DNA from 3 places in the Variovorax sp. P1_G12 genome. Region 3 is predicted to be linked to each of the others. Evidence: predicted binding sites of a transcription regulator. Region 3 holds the regulator's gene; each other region holds the start of a gene.

Region 1 (4,681 bases), on a different contig from region 3:
CATCGCGCGGCGCGGCGCGATCCGCACCCGCGAAGACCTGCGCGGCCACACCTTCATCAGCTACGTGGACGACCTGCTGTTCAGCAAGGAGCTGCAGTATCTCGACGAGCTCTACAAGCCCGATTCGTTCGCGCTGCGCAGCACCAGCATCCTCGCGCAGCACCAGGCCGCCCTGGCCGGTGCCGGCATCGCGGTGCTGCCGGCCTTCATCGCGGGGCGCGACAAGTCGCTGCGCCGGCTGCTGCCGGCCGAGGCCAGCTTCACGCGCACCTTCTGGATGTCGGTGCCGGCCGAGACGCGGCATCTCGCGCGCATGAAGGTGGTGTGGGATTTCCTGCGCGAGACCGTCGTGGCGCAGCGGGAGGTGTTGATGCCGCCGGGGTCGGTGGGCTGAAGGCTTGCGGCGGCCCCCAGCGCATCCTCAATGCGTTTGCGCGCGCGCCACTACGGCTCGTCGGTGAGCCGTAGCACCACCCGACCCTCGATTTCGCCCTTGCGCATGCGATCGAGGATCAGGTTGATGTTCTCGATGCGGTCCTCGCTGTACACGGTATGCACCTTGCCCTCGCCGGCAAAGGCCAGCGCTTCCTGCAGGTCCTTGCGAGTGCCCACGATAGAGCCGCGCACCGTCTTTGCGTTGAGCACCATATCGAAGATAGGCAGGCCGAAGTCGCCCGGCGGCAATCCGACCATCGACATCGTTCCCCGCTTGTGCAGCATGCCCAGCGCCTGCGAGAAGGCGGCGCGCGAGGCCGCCGTGACGAGTACGCCGTGCGCGCCCTTCAGTTCGCGCTGAAGCTCCTTGGCCGGATCGGCATGGGTAGCGTTGACCACCATGTCCGCTCCTACTTGTTTGGCCAATTGGAGCTTGGCATCGTCGATGTCCACCGCCGCCACATGGAAGCCCATAGCCTTGGCGTACTGCACCGCCAGATGGCCCAGCCCTCCGACACCGGAGATCGCCACCCAGTCGCCTGGCTTGCAGTCGAGCACCTTGAGCCCCTTGTAGACCGTGACCCCGGCGCAGAGAATGGGCGCGAGCTCGGAGAAGCCGCGATTGGCCGGCAGGTGCCCGATGTAGCCTGGGTCGGCCAGCACATATTCCGCATAGCCTCCGTCGACGGTGTAGCCCGTCATTTGCTGCCCATCGCACAAGGTTTCCCAGCCAGTGATGCAGTGCTCGCAGTGGCCGCAGGCGGTGTGCAACCACGGCACGCCGACGCGGTCGCCTTCCTTCACATGCTTCACGCCGGCGCCCACGGCCGCCACATGCCCCACGCCTTCGTGACCGGGAATGAAGGGCGGCGATGGCTTGACCGGCCAGTCGCCGTCGGCGGCGTGCAGGTCCGTGTGGCAGACGCCCGAGGCCGCCACTTTCACCAGCACCTGACCCGGCACCACCTCCGGCACCGGCACTTCATCGATCACAAGCGGCTTGCCGAACTCATGGACCACTGCGGCTTTCATCATCTGCATTGCGACCTCCAGTAGGTTGTGGGTAGTAGCGCAGGCAAGGTTGAATTGTCGATGGCCGCAGCGTACGCCACAACCAGAGGGGCGAGGGCAAATACCGACGTTGCATTTCGGTACGAGGGCCGCGGTTTGGGCCGAAGCCGAAGCCCGCCCGGAAACTCGAGTCGATCAAGACGAATTGCCACGTCACCGGCCGATCCATGTGCCTGCCGCCGGTCCAGGAACTGACAAACGTCAATTCACAAGCATGCGTGATGGGCAGACAATTTTCCCCAGCGTCGTGTCAGAGGCGTCTCGCCGTTTCTGGTTCGGTCGAGAGCGAACATCTTGGATCTCTGGAGGGAATATGCGTGCAATGACCATCCGATTCGTGCGTGCCGTGATGCTCGCCGCTTCGTTGCTCCCGGCCCTGACGGGCGCGCAGTCACCGCCGAACTTCTCCAGGGAGCAGCTCGACCAGATGATGGCGCCCATCGCGCTGTATCCGGACGAACTGCTGTCGCAGGTTCTGATGGCCTCGACCTATCCGGCCGACGTCGCCGATGCGGCCAAATGGTCGAAGGCGAATCCGACCCAGAAGGGCGATGCGGCGCTGAAGATGGTCGCGAACCAGCCCTGGGACCCGAGCGTGCAGTCGCTCGTGGCATTCCCGCAGGTGCTGCAGACGATGGGCGATCAGCCTGACTGGGTGCAGAACCTGGGCGATGCCTTCCTCGCCTCGTCCAAGGACGTTCTCGACTCCGCCCAGCGACTGCGCGGCCAGGCCCAGAAGACAGGCAGCCTCAAGAGCACCGAGCAGCAGAAGGTGATCGTCGAGCAGGAGCCCCAGACGCAGCAGACGATCATCAAGATCGAGCCCACCAACCCGGAGGTGGTGTATGTGCCGGCGTACGACCCGACCGTGGTGTATGGCGCCTGGCCCTATCCGGCCTATCCGCCCTACTACTACCCGCCGGCGCCTTACTACTATGGCTACTACGGCGGCTACTACCCCGGCGCGGCGCTGGCGACGGGCATCGCCTTCGGTATCGGTGTCGCCGCCACGGCGGCGCTCTGGGGCAACTGCAACTGGGGAGGCGGCAACGTCAACGTCAACGTGAACCGCTACAACAGCGTGAACACCAACCGGCAACTCGCTGCGAACCAGACGAACTTCCAGCACAACGCGGGCAACCGGCGCGGCGTTCCCTACCGGGACTCGGCAAGCCGGCAACAGTTCGGCAAGGACGTCGGCGGCGCGAACCAGCGCAACGATTTCCGCGGACGCGATACGGCTGCTCGTGACGCGCAGCGCCAGCAGGCGCAATCCCAGTTGCAGCAGCGCGGGATGGACCCGGCCCAGGGCCGAAACCAGTTGCGCAACGACCCGGGCACTCGCGAGCGCGCGCAGGCGGCTGCGCGAGACACCGGCCGCGATCGAGCGGGTGCGGGCCCCGGTGACCGCGCGGGCGACCGGGCCGGCAGCCGAGCCGGTGACCGCGCTGGTGATCGGGCCGGCGATCGAGCAGGAGCCGGAGCCGGAGCCGGAGCAGGAGCAGGAGCAGGAGCCGGAGCAGGCGACCGCGGCGGCGCGGGCGGGCGCGGTGGTGCCGACCAGGGACTGTCGCGGACGCAGCACAGCGGCGGCGACAACGCATTGCGGGGTTCGGGCGATGTCGGTGGCCAGACCCGTCAGCAGACCAGTCGCGGCGACGCGAGTCGCCAGTCCATGTCACAGAACCGTGGCGGAGGCGGGGGGGCACAGATGGGTGGCGGCGGTTCGCACATGGGCGGTGGTGGAGGCGGCGCCCGCATGAGTTCCGGCGGAGGCGGCGGTGCACGCATGGGCGGAGGCGGCGGCGGCGGCGGCGGGCGCGGCGGCGGCGGCGGTCGTCGCTGAATGGGAGGCCCACATGACGCAATCCACCTGTTCGGGAGTCCGGACGATGTCCTTCGCCGCCCTATCCCTGAAGACGCTTGCGGCCTCCGTGGCGCTGTCGCTCGCCTCGGTCGCTTCATTCGCGCAAAAGGCCTTTCCCACGCCCGATGCCGCGGCGCAGGCTTTCGTCGATGCCCTGTCGCGCAGCGACGTCGAGGCATTGCGCAGCGTGCTCGGACCCGAATGGCGGCGCTTCGTGCCGGAGGGCACCGTCGATCAGGATGACGTCTATGAATTCCTCGGCGCATGGGCCAAGCAGCACAAGGTCGTGCTCGAACAGCCGGACATGGCGCTGCTCGCCGCCGGCCCCGGAGACTGGACACTGCCCGTGCCCATCGTGAAGAGCGCCGCCGGCTGGCGCTTCGACCCGAGAGCGGGCGTCGATGCCATGCGCACTCGTCGCATCGGCCGCAACGAGCTCCATGCGATGCAGGCCGCGCTGGCGTACTTCGACGCCCAGAAGGAATACGCGCAGCAGGACCGCGACGGCAACAGCGTGCTCGAGTACGCGCAGAAGTTCGTGAGCTCTCCCGGCAGGCACGATGGGCTCTACTGGCCGGACGCGACCGGCCAGGACCTGAGTCCGCTCGGACCTCTGTATGCCGGGCAAAGAGGCGGCGAGGGCTACCACGGCTACCACTTCAAGATCCTCAAGGCTCAAGGCAAGGACGCGCCGGGTGGCGCCTACGACTACGTGATCGGCAACCGCATGCGAGGCGGATTCGCCCTCATCGCCTGGCCGATCCGCTACGGCGACACAGGCGTGATGAGCTTCATCGTCAACCACGACGGCGTGGTGTACGAGAAGGACCTCGGCCCCGGCGGCGAGACCGCTCCCCAGACCATGACGCGCTTCAATCCAGATGCAAGCTGGCGCAAGGTCGACGCGCCTGGCGGTTGATCAGGGGCTCGCGTTCCCGATACCTCTTCACCTGGAAGCCGAGTCATTCGCCGCTCCCTTGTGTGTGCCGGCGAACAGTACAAGAATGGTCGGCTGCCGGCCTGCTGTGAGGGGCCAATGGAGAATCACATGCTCGAATACTCGATGAAGCAGCCAGAAGGCATCTTGGTGCTGAGACCCAGCGCCCCGCTGAGCAAAGAGGATTTCGCCGGTCCCGGCGCTGCGGTCAATGACTATCTCTCCGACCACGCAAAACTCCGAGGCGTGCTGATTCACTCCAAGGGCTTTCCCGGGTGGGAGAGTTTCGGGGGCTTCGCCGCGCACATGCGCTTCGTCCGAGAACACCACAAGGAGGTCGAACGCGTAGCCATCGCGACGGACAGTCACTT
Region 2 (4,681 bases), on a different contig from region 3:
GGAAGACGACCTTGTGCGCGAGGAACGCCGCGCGCAACTCGGCGGCCATGCCCTGGCTCAGAGGGCGGCGCAGGTCCAGGCCGAGCACTTCAGCGCCGAGCGCGCCGGCGATTCGCTTGACTTCCACAGAGGCTCCACTCGGAAAGAACTATCAGAGGCCGGATCGTAGGCCTGTACGATCCATCAACACAAATCAAATAATCTGAGCGATTGTTCAATTTTCGATGAAGATCAACTTCAAGCTCCTTTCGACATTTCTTGCCGTTGCCGAGCACGCCAGTTTCCGCAAGGCGGCTGAACAGATGCACTTGTCGCTGCCGGCGGTGAGCATGCAGATCCGCCAACTGGAAGAACGCCTGGGCGTTGCGCTGTTTCATCGCACCACGCGCAGGGTCGAACTCACGCGCGAGGGGGAGCAGTTGATGATCAGTGCCCGCAAGGCGATGGCCGAATTGGACGATGCACTCGCGGGCCTCCAGTTGGTCGCCGACATGCAGCGGGGCCAGTTGACCTTCGCATGCGTTCCCACGGTGGCGGGCACGCGCCTGCCCGGGTTGCTGACGAAATTCGCGCAGCGCCATCCCGGCATTTCCGTGCGTGTGCGGGAGTTGGCCCAGCCGGACCTGCTGGAGGCGGTGCGCCGGGGCGAAGTCGATTTCGGCATCGGCCCCCAGCCCTTGAAGCCGGGCACCCTGCACAGTCGGCCCCTGTTCGACGACGACTACATGGCGCTCGTGTCCGCCGATCACCCGGCGGCGCAAAAGAAAGGGATCTCGCTGCGCGAACTCGCGCGCTCGCCGCTGCTGACGCTCGGAGAATCGGAGTTCCGCAGGCAGCTTCTCGAAGCCCTGTCGGCGGAAGGCCTTGCGTGCGAACTGAACTACGAGTTCACCCACGTGAGCACGACGGTGGCGATGGTGGAGGCCGGGCTGGGCGTCGGCATTCTGCCCGCCGTGGCGGTGCCTTCGCATGGCACCCTGAAGGCCATCCGCATCATGCGCCCAGCCATGAGGCGAACGATCGCCATCATTACAGTGCGGGGGCACGCGCTGTCGCCATCGGCTCTGCGCTTCGTGGAGATGTGTGACCTGCTGGTGCCGCCGCACTCGAACCGCGCCAGCGGCTAGTGCGGACCGTCACCGAGCTCAAGACTGGCGAGACCGTCTACTCCGGGATCGGGCCGGGGCGAATCCGAACCCGCCCTCTACCGGCCGTCCGTAAAGGTGCAAGGACAGCCCTCTGCTCCCGCTCGTTGGCCGCCCCTCAACCCGCGCCCAGGCCGATCGGTGCGGGAACCGCATTCACGATCCGGGTGAAGAGCGCGCCGTAGTCCGGCTCCGGCTCGCAACCGGTGAGCGGATCGCGATTGGCGCTGAAGGCCCGGTCGAGCTCGCTCCAGTCTTCGTCCGTCAGCACTTTCTCTGCCAAGGGAAGGATTTCGCGCTCTTCCATCGCCATGTGGGCCAGGTAGAAGTCGACATAGCGCTCGACCGCCTGCTCGAAGGCTTGACGACGGGCCTCGCCCATCATCTCGAAGCCGAGCAAGGCATGTTCGACTTCCCGGATCTTTCGCTCGCCGCGCGCATGGTCGTCGTCCAGCCGGTCGAGCAGTTCGCGCGAGATCGGCGTCCGCGCGCGCATCTTCGGGAACAGCAGCTCGGACTCCTTGCGGTGGTGCCGCTTCTCGGGAAACTCGTCGACATAGAAGAGCATCGCGCGCAAGGCGCCGAAATCCGGCAGCGTGCCCTGTCGGCGGTGCTGGGCCAGCAGCAGGACGATGGAGCGCAGCATGGCGGAAAGCGCCGAATGCTCATCGCGGATGATTCTGATTGTGGTGTGTGTCATTGCGGGCACTCCGGAGGGGATGGCCGTAGCCTCTCACCTCCGCGCCGCCCCGACCTTGCGGCAGATCAATACATGCGCTCGAATTGCGGACAAGGCGCAAAGGCGCGGACGGGCCGCCCAAGGCGGCTTGCGCCCCCTCGGGGGGCAGCGACCCCACGAAGCGAGGCAGCGTGGGGCACTGCACCCTCGTCAAGCCTTCAGGACCGACTCCGTGTGCTCGCCAAGCGCGGGCACCCCCTCCGGCGCGTCCGGCAGGCCGGCAGAGAACTTCACCGGAAAGCGCACCGAGATCCGGCCTTCCTCGGGGTGCTGCCGCACCATGTCGCGGGCGATCAGTTGCGCATCCTCGAACAGCTCCGCGGCGCCCAGCACCGGGGAGAAGGGAACGTCGGTGCCGGCGAAGCGATCGCCCCATTCGGCCAGCGTCTTGCCCGCGAACACCTGCACCATGAGGCTGTTGACCTCCTGCTTGTGCTTCTGCCTTTGCGGCCGCGTCGCGAAACGCGGATCGCGCAAGGCGGGAAATTCGTCGCCCAGCACCTCGCACAGGTTGACCCAGAACTTGTTCTCCAGGATGCCCATCGCCAGGTGGCGGCAATCCAGGGTTTCGAACAGGTCGTTCTCCGGCATCACCGTCGGCGAGTCGATCAGCCGGTCCGCGGGAATGCCGCGCGCGGCCCAGGCGCCCTGCGCCGTCCACGACGTCACGGCATCCAGAATCGACACGTCCAGGTGCTGCCCCCGGCCGTTCTGACGGGCGCTCATGATCGCCACGCTCAGCGACAGTGCGGCATAGCCCGAGGCGGCAAAGTCCGAGATGCGCGCGCGTGGCCGCGACACCTTGTCGTGCACCTGCACCGGCACCGCCCAGTAGCCCGACAGGGCCAGGTAGTTCAGGTCATGGCCCGCATCGGCCGCCAGCGGACCGGTCTGGCCGAAGCCCGAGATCGAGCACAGCACGATGGACGGGTTGACCTCCGCCAGGGCGTCGTAGCCCAGACCCAGCCGCTGCATCACGCCCGGGCGGAAGCCTTCGATCACCGCATCGGCGCGCTTGACCAGGTCCAGGAAGTCCGCCTTTCCTTCGGGCGACTTCAGGTCCAGGGCGACCGATCGCTTGCCGCGATTGAACTGGGCGAACACCGCCGGCCCGAGCAGGCGCGAGGTATCGCCGGTGTCCGGGTTCTCGATCTTGATCACGTCCGCGCCCAGCTGCGCGAGCAGCGACGCCGCGTGAGGCCCGGGCAGCAACTGGCTGACATCGAGGATCGTCACATCCTTCAGGCACGACCATTCCGGTTTCATCGTCCGTCCACCTTCAAGCCAATGGTCCTGATCAGATCACCGAAGCGCTTGTCCTCGGCGATCACGAATTTCTGGAACTCCGCCGGCGAGCCATCAGGGCGGAGCTCGGAGCCCATGGTCTTCACCAGCTCATCCATCGCACCCGAGCGCAAGATGGCGCCGATCTCCCTGGACAGGCGATCGACGATCGGCGCCGGCGTCCTGGCGGGCGCGAAAACCCCCGACCAGCTGTTCAACGAGAAGCCGGGAGGCAGCGCCTCTGCCAGCGTCGGCACCTCGGGCAGCGAAGGCGACCGCTTGTCGCTGGTGACGGCCAGCGCACGCAGCTTGCCGTTGTTGACGAACGTCAATGCCGTCCCCAGGATGGGCATGCCGAATTGGGTCTGGCCCGACAGCTGGGACGAGACGATGTCCGGCGCGCCCTTGTAGGGGACGTGCAAGGCCGTCGTGCCGGTATCCCTGAGCAGTTGCTCGACCGCCAGGTGGGCGATGCTGCCATTGCCGCCGGAGCCGTAAGCCATCCCGCCCGGCTTCGCCTTCAGCGCGGCGATCAAGTCCTGGGCCGTGCGTATGGGCGAAGACGCGGGAACCGTGAGCAGCGAAGCCCCGCCGCCCAGCATCGAAATGGCCACGAAATCCGCCGCCAGGTCGTAGGGCGGCGTGCGGAACGTATGCACGGTGATGGCTTGCGTGTTGGCGAACAGGCCCAGGGTATAGCCGTCAGGGGTGGCGCGCTTCAGGGCCGATGCGCCGATGGAGCCGCCGGCGCCGGGCATGTTCTCGACCACCATCGGCTGGCCCAGCCGCGCCGTCAGGGCGCTGCCGAGCGCCCGCGCCCAGATGTCCGGTGTGCTGCCCGGCTGGAACGGCACCAGCATCCGGATGGGCCGGTCCGGATAGGCGTCCGCGGCCCAGCTGGCGTGCGATGCGAACAGTGCCGCCGCTGCGCCGCCGGCCGCCTGCAGGAAGCGTCTCTTGTTCATGTCTTGTCTCCTTGTGAATTGAAGGTTGCGCGGGCGCTTGGTGCGCCTCTTTCACTCACGCTTCCAGAATGACGCGGGCGATCGTGTTGCGCTGAATCTCGGAGGTGCCCGTGACGATGCGGAACATGCGCAGCTTGCGGAACACGTGCTCCACCGGATGGTTCTTCGTCACGCCGACGTTGCCGTGGATCTGCACCGCCTTGTCGGCCACCTCGAAGCAACGTTCGGACACGAACAGCTTGCAGGCCGCGGCCTCCATGCGGATGTCGGCGCCGCGATCGGCCAGCAGCGCGGTGTTCAGGATCATGCTTTCGCACGCCCACAAGGCCGCGGCCATGTCGGCGAGCATGTGCTGGATCGCCTGGAAGCGCGCGATCGGGCCACCGAACTGCTGGCGGGTGCGGGCGTATCCCAGAGACAGCTCGTAGACGTGGCGCGCCATGCCCAGCATCGTCGGGCAGTGCAGCAGGCGGTTCACGTTGATGCGCGCCATGCCGAGCTTGAAGCCGTTGCCGTAGCCGCCGAACACGTTGCGCACCGGCACCCGC
Region 3 (4,681 bases):
CCGCACCCGAGCGCAGGCGGCGCCACAGCCACGGCGCCAGCAGCAGCGAAAGCGCGCTGCCCGAGGCGAACAGCGCCATCACGGCCGCGCCCTCGAGCACGCCGTTGCTCAAGGCCGCCAGCATCAACGCCGAATACAGCAGGCCGCAGGGCATCGCGACCCAGAGCGCCCCGGTGGCCAGCACCCCGAAGGCGCTGCGGGTCATGGGCTGCAGGCGAGCCGAGGCCCAGCGTCCGATGCGGTGGGCCCACAGCGGCTGCCGGCCCGAGGCCGCGAGCAGCACGCCCCAGGCGAGCACGACCACGTGCAGCAGGATCCAAGCGGGGCGCAGTGCGGCCACCTGTTCGCTCGCCAGCGCCAGGCCTTGCACCGTGGCGGCCGCCACGGCCCCGGCCGCCGCGTAGCCCGCCACGCGCCCGGCGTGGAACAGCGCGCCGGCCGGCAGCGAGCGGCCCGCCGGCGCCAGCGCGGCGACGCCGCCGGCGGGCGCGCGCACGATGCGGATCACCCCCGCACACGCGGCGCCGCACATCGCGACGCAGTGCGGCCCGCCGGCCAGCCCCATCACAAGCGCGGTGGCGGCCAGCGCAGCCTGCATGGCTCAGTGTCCGCCCGGCCGCCCGAAGGGCGCTGAGCACCCCCTTGGGGGGCAGCGATACGCGAAGCGATGCGCGTGGGGGCTTCTCATGTCAGACGATGCGCGAGAAGCGCGTTCGATTGCGGTCGGCCTGCAGGTAGCGGTCGAACACCATGGCGATCGCGCGCACGAAGAACCAGCCCAGGGGCGTGACCTCGATGGAGCGGTCGCCCAGGGTCACCAGGCCCTGCGCCGCGAGCGGTTCGAGCGCGGCCAGTTCGGCCGCGAAGAGGTGCTCGAAGTCGATCAGGTGGGCCGCGCCGACAGCCTCGAAGTCCACCCGTCCCTGGCACATGATCGCCATGATCACGGCGCGCCGCAGCACGTCGTCGCGCGTCAGCGCCAGGCCGCGCACCACCGGCAGGCGGCCCTGGTCGAGGAGGTCGTAGTATTCCTCGAGCGTCTTCGCGTTCTGGCTGTAGGTGGCGCCGATGCGGCCGATCGCCGACACGCCCAGGGCCACCAGGTCGCAGTCCGGCTGCGTGCTGTAGCCCTGGAAGTTGCGATGCAGCCGGCCCTGCCGCCGGGCGACCGCCAGCGCATCGCCAGGCAGCGCGAAATGGTCCATCCCGATGTAGACATAGCCCGCGGCGGTGAGCGCGGCGATCGAGCGCGACAGCATCTCGACCTTGGCGCCGGCATCGGGCAGGGCTTCGGTCGCGATGCGGCGCTGGGCCTTGAAGCGCTCGGGCAGGTGGGCGTAGGCATAGAGCGCGATCCGGTCCGGCCGGAGCGCGCAGACCTGCTCCAGCGTGCGGTCGAAGGACGCGGGGCTCTGGCGCGGCAGTCCGTAGATCAGGTCGACGTTGACCGAATCGAAGCCCAGCCCGCGGGCCACCGCCATCAGGTCGAACACCTGCCGGGCGGGCTGGATCCGGTGCACCGCCTTCTGCACTTCCGGGTCGAAGTCCTGGACGCCGAAGCTCAGCCGGTTGAAGCCCAGTTCGGCCAGCGTCACGAGGCGCTCGCGGTCGACGGTGCGCGGGTCGATCTCGATCGAATGCTCCCCGTCCGGCGACAGCGTGAAGGCGCCGCGAAGCATGGCCATGAGTTCCCGCAGGCCGGCATCGTCGAGGAAGGTCGGCGTGCCGCCGCCCAGGTGCAGCTGGCGGACGACCGCGCCGCGGCCGAGCTTCTCCACCTGCAGCGAAATCTCGCGGGACAGGTAGTCCAGGTACTCGCGCCCCTTGCTCTTGTGCCGGGTCACGATCTTGTTGCAGGCGCAGTAGTAGCAGAGCGATTCGCAGAACGGGATGTGCACGTACAGCGACAGCGCCCGCGCGCTCGCGCCGGCCCCGCCGCGCTGCTCGAGGGCCTGCGCGTAGTCGTCCGCCGTGAAGGCGTCGACGAAGCGATCGGCCGTGGGATAGGACGTGTAGCGCGGGCCGGCGCAGTCGAAACGGCGCAGTACGGTGGACGGCGGCGCCAGGGCCGGCGTGAGGACGGGAGCGGAGGGGGGGTGCATCGCGGGCGGCGGCAAGGGCTGTGGTGTGTCACTATGCCGCCGTCACGATCTGCAATCATTGACCTGCATCAAGCATCCACCCCACTCCCCGTCGGACAATCCCTCCATGACCTCGACTGCATCAATGAAACCCGAAAATATCAAGGTCGCCTGTTCCAACTGCAATCTGCGCGAGCTCTGCATGCCGGTGGGCCTGAATCCGGGCGAGCTGCAGCGCATCGACGACATCGTCGCGACGCGGCGCAAGATCAAGCGGCGCGAGACGCTGTTTCGCAACGGCGAGGCCTTCACCTCGCTCTATGCGATCCGCACCGGGGTGTTCAAGACCCGCGTCACCAGCGAGGACGGCCGCGACCAGGTCACGGGCTTCCAGATGGCGGGAGAGATCATCGGGCTCGACGGCATCGTCAACGACCAGCACACCTGCGACGCCGTGGCGCTGGAGGACTCCGAGGTCTGCGTGATGCCTTTCGAACGCATCGAGGAGCTGTCGCGCGAGATCACCGCGCTGCAGCGCCACGTGCACCAGATCATGAGCCGCGAGATCGTGCGCGAACACGGCGTGATGCTGCTGCTGGGCAGCATGCGGGCCGAAGAGCGGCTCGCCGCCTTCCTGCTGAACCTGGTCCAGCGCCTGCACGCGCGCGGCTTCTCGCGTTCCGAGCTGGTGCTTCGCATGACCCGCGAGGAAATCGGCAGCTACCTCGGGCTCAAGCTCGAGACCGTGAGCCGGACCCTGTCGAAGTTCGCGGCCGACGGCATGGTCGAGGTCGAGCAACGCAACGTGCGCATCGTCGATCCCGAGGCGCTGCGCCGCATCGTCAATCCGCCGGGCTGTTGATCTCGCGCGCCGGCAGGGTCAGCAGCAGGGTCAGTGCGCCCGCCCCCATGGCCAGCAGCCAGAAGACGAAAAAACCGACCGTGTAGACGGCCTGGCGCGAAGCACCGAGCGCCTCGCCGCGCCAGTTCAGGTCGCCCGGGTCGACCAGGGCGAACACCAGCACCTCGAGCGCGCAGGCCAGGAGGAAGGCCGGCCAGAGAATCCACATCCAGCGGCGCGTCTGCATGCACTCACTCCTTCGGCAGCGGCACGGCGCTGCCCGGTGTCGCCGCGTGGTTGCGCCCGGCCACGGCCGGCATCAGCTTCTTGTCGGCCAGGGTGCGGTTGATCTCCACGCCCTTGCGGTAGTAGTCCTGGTCCACCACCGGGTCGGGCGTGGAGATCGCCAGCCACAGGGTGAAGAAGCTCGCGACCACCACCACGCCCGGCCCGCCGATCACCATCCACACCAGGGGGAAGCGGTACCACGGAGGGCAGGGTTTCATCGCGTCGTTGTCGTGCGTCATCTTGGTCCTTGGGTTGATCAGCGCGGTACCAGGAACACCGCGGGCTCCGAGACACTGGCGTTGCCGCTTTCGGCGCGGACGTCGAAATGCACCTTGTGCGAACCCGCCGCTGCCGCCCCATAGGGTAGCTGCAACCGGACCGCGACCCAGCGCGACTCCGCCGGCGCGACCTCGACCACGGGCTCCGAGGACACCTTCAGCCCCTCGAGGCCGCCCGCGGCGATCCGGTAGCGCTGCACCTGTTCGGTGGCATTCATGATCTGCAGGCGGTAGACGTTCTCGAGCTGGCCGCCTTCGACGATGCGGGCCAGCGACGCGCGGTCGCGCACCACGTCGACCTTCAGCGGCGTGCGCGTCACCAGGCTGGCGAGCAGGCCGATGCACAGCGCCGCCAGCACCCCGGTGTAGATCAGCACCCGCGGCCGCAGCACGCGCCGCAGCACCTGCCGCGGCGTCCAGCGGCCAGCCATGCCGTTCTGCGTGGCGTAGCGGATCAGGCCGCGCGGCGTGTCCATCTTGTCCATCACGATGTTGCAGGCATCCACGCAGAGGCCGCAACCGATGCACTCGTACTGGAGGCCTTCGCGGATGTCGATGCCGGTCGGACAGACCTGCACGCACAGATGGCAGTCGATGCAGTGGCCCAGCGGCGCCGCGGTCGATGCGCGCCCTTTCGCCGGCACGCCGCGAGGCTCGCCGCGCGCGGCGTCATAGCTCACGATCAGCGTGTCGCGATCGAACATCGCGCTCTGGAAGCGCGCATAGGGGCACATGTACTTGCACACCTGCTCGCGCATGAAGCCGGCGTTGCCGTAGGTCGCGAAGCCGTAGAACAGCACCCAGAAGATTTCCCAGGAACCCATCGTCGTGTGCAGGAACGACATCCCCAGCTCGCGGATCGGCGTGAAGTAGCCGACGAAGGTAAAGCCGGTCCACAGGCCGATGGAGATCCAGACCACGTGCTTGAACCACTTCTTGACCAGCTTCTCGGCCGACATGCCGCCGCGATCCAGGCGCATGCGCGCGATGCGGCTGCCTTCGATCTTCTCTTCGACCCACATGAAGATCTCGGTGTAGACCGTCTGCGGGCAGGCATAGCCGCACCACAGCCGGCCCGCCACCGCGGTGAACAGGAACAGCGACAGGGCCGAGATCACCAGCAGGCCCGTGAGGTAGATCAGGTCCTGCGGATAGAGCACCAGGCCGAAGATGAAGAAGCGCCGCGCGCCGAG

What was found. Region 3 encodes FNR, which switches genes on or off when oxygen is low (the NO sensors DNR and NnrR bind a similar motif). Its sites were predicted from a motif close to TTGATNNNNATCAA; they were not measured.
Region 1: a site for FNR is predicted at 1,698-1,711, ahead of adhP (alcohol dehydrogenase AdhP). Genes of this name have one in related genera too.
Region 2: a site for FNR is predicted at 1,901-1,914, ahead of AC1D2O_RS23370 (hemerythrin domain-containing protein). Genes of this name have one in related genera too.

Annotation. Positions count from the first base shown of each region.
Region 1 covers NZ_JBFUBW010000005.1:92,181-96,861, reverse strand. The annotation lists gene AC1D2O_RS07505 (LysR family transcriptional regulator) at 1-394, shown strand, start outside; gene adhP (alcohol dehydrogenase AdhP) at 445-1,476, opposite strand; gene AC1D2O_RS07495 (DUF3300 domain-containing protein) at 1,829-3,352, shown strand; gene AC1D2O_RS07490 (DUF2950 domain-containing protein) at 3,399-4,292, shown strand; gene AC1D2O_RS07485 (SpoIIAA family protein) at 4,422-4,681, shown strand, end outside.
Region 2 covers NZ_JBFUBW010000022.1:13,780-18,460, forward strand. The annotation lists gene AC1D2O_RS23360 (TauD/TfdA dioxygenase family protein) at 1-127, opposite strand, end outside; gene AC1D2O_RS23365 (LysR family transcriptional regulator) at 225-1,127, shown strand; gene AC1D2O_RS23370 (hemerythrin domain-containing protein) at 1,264-1,845, opposite strand; gene AC1D2O_RS23375 (CaiB/BaiF CoA transferase family protein) at 2,035-3,150, opposite strand; gene AC1D2O_RS23380 (Bug family tripartite tricarboxylate transporter substrate binding protein) at 3,147-4,133, opposite strand; gene AC1D2O_RS23385 (acyl-CoA dehydrogenase family protein) at 4,189-4,681, opposite strand, start outside.
Region 3 covers NZ_JBFUBW010000015.1:123,824-128,504, reverse strand. The annotation lists gene AC1D2O_RS18830 (sulfite exporter TauE/SafE family protein) at 1-598, opposite strand, end outside; gene hemN (oxygen-independent coproporphyrinogen III oxidase) at 690-2,102, opposite strand; gene fnr (fumarate/nitrate reduction transcriptional regulator Fnr) at 2,227-2,943, shown strand; gene AC1D2O_RS18815 (hypothetical protein) at 2,924-3,169, opposite strand; gene AC1D2O_RS18810 (FixH family protein) at 3,174-3,449, opposite strand; gene ccoG (cytochrome c oxidase accessory protein CcoG) at 3,467-4,681, opposite strand, start outside.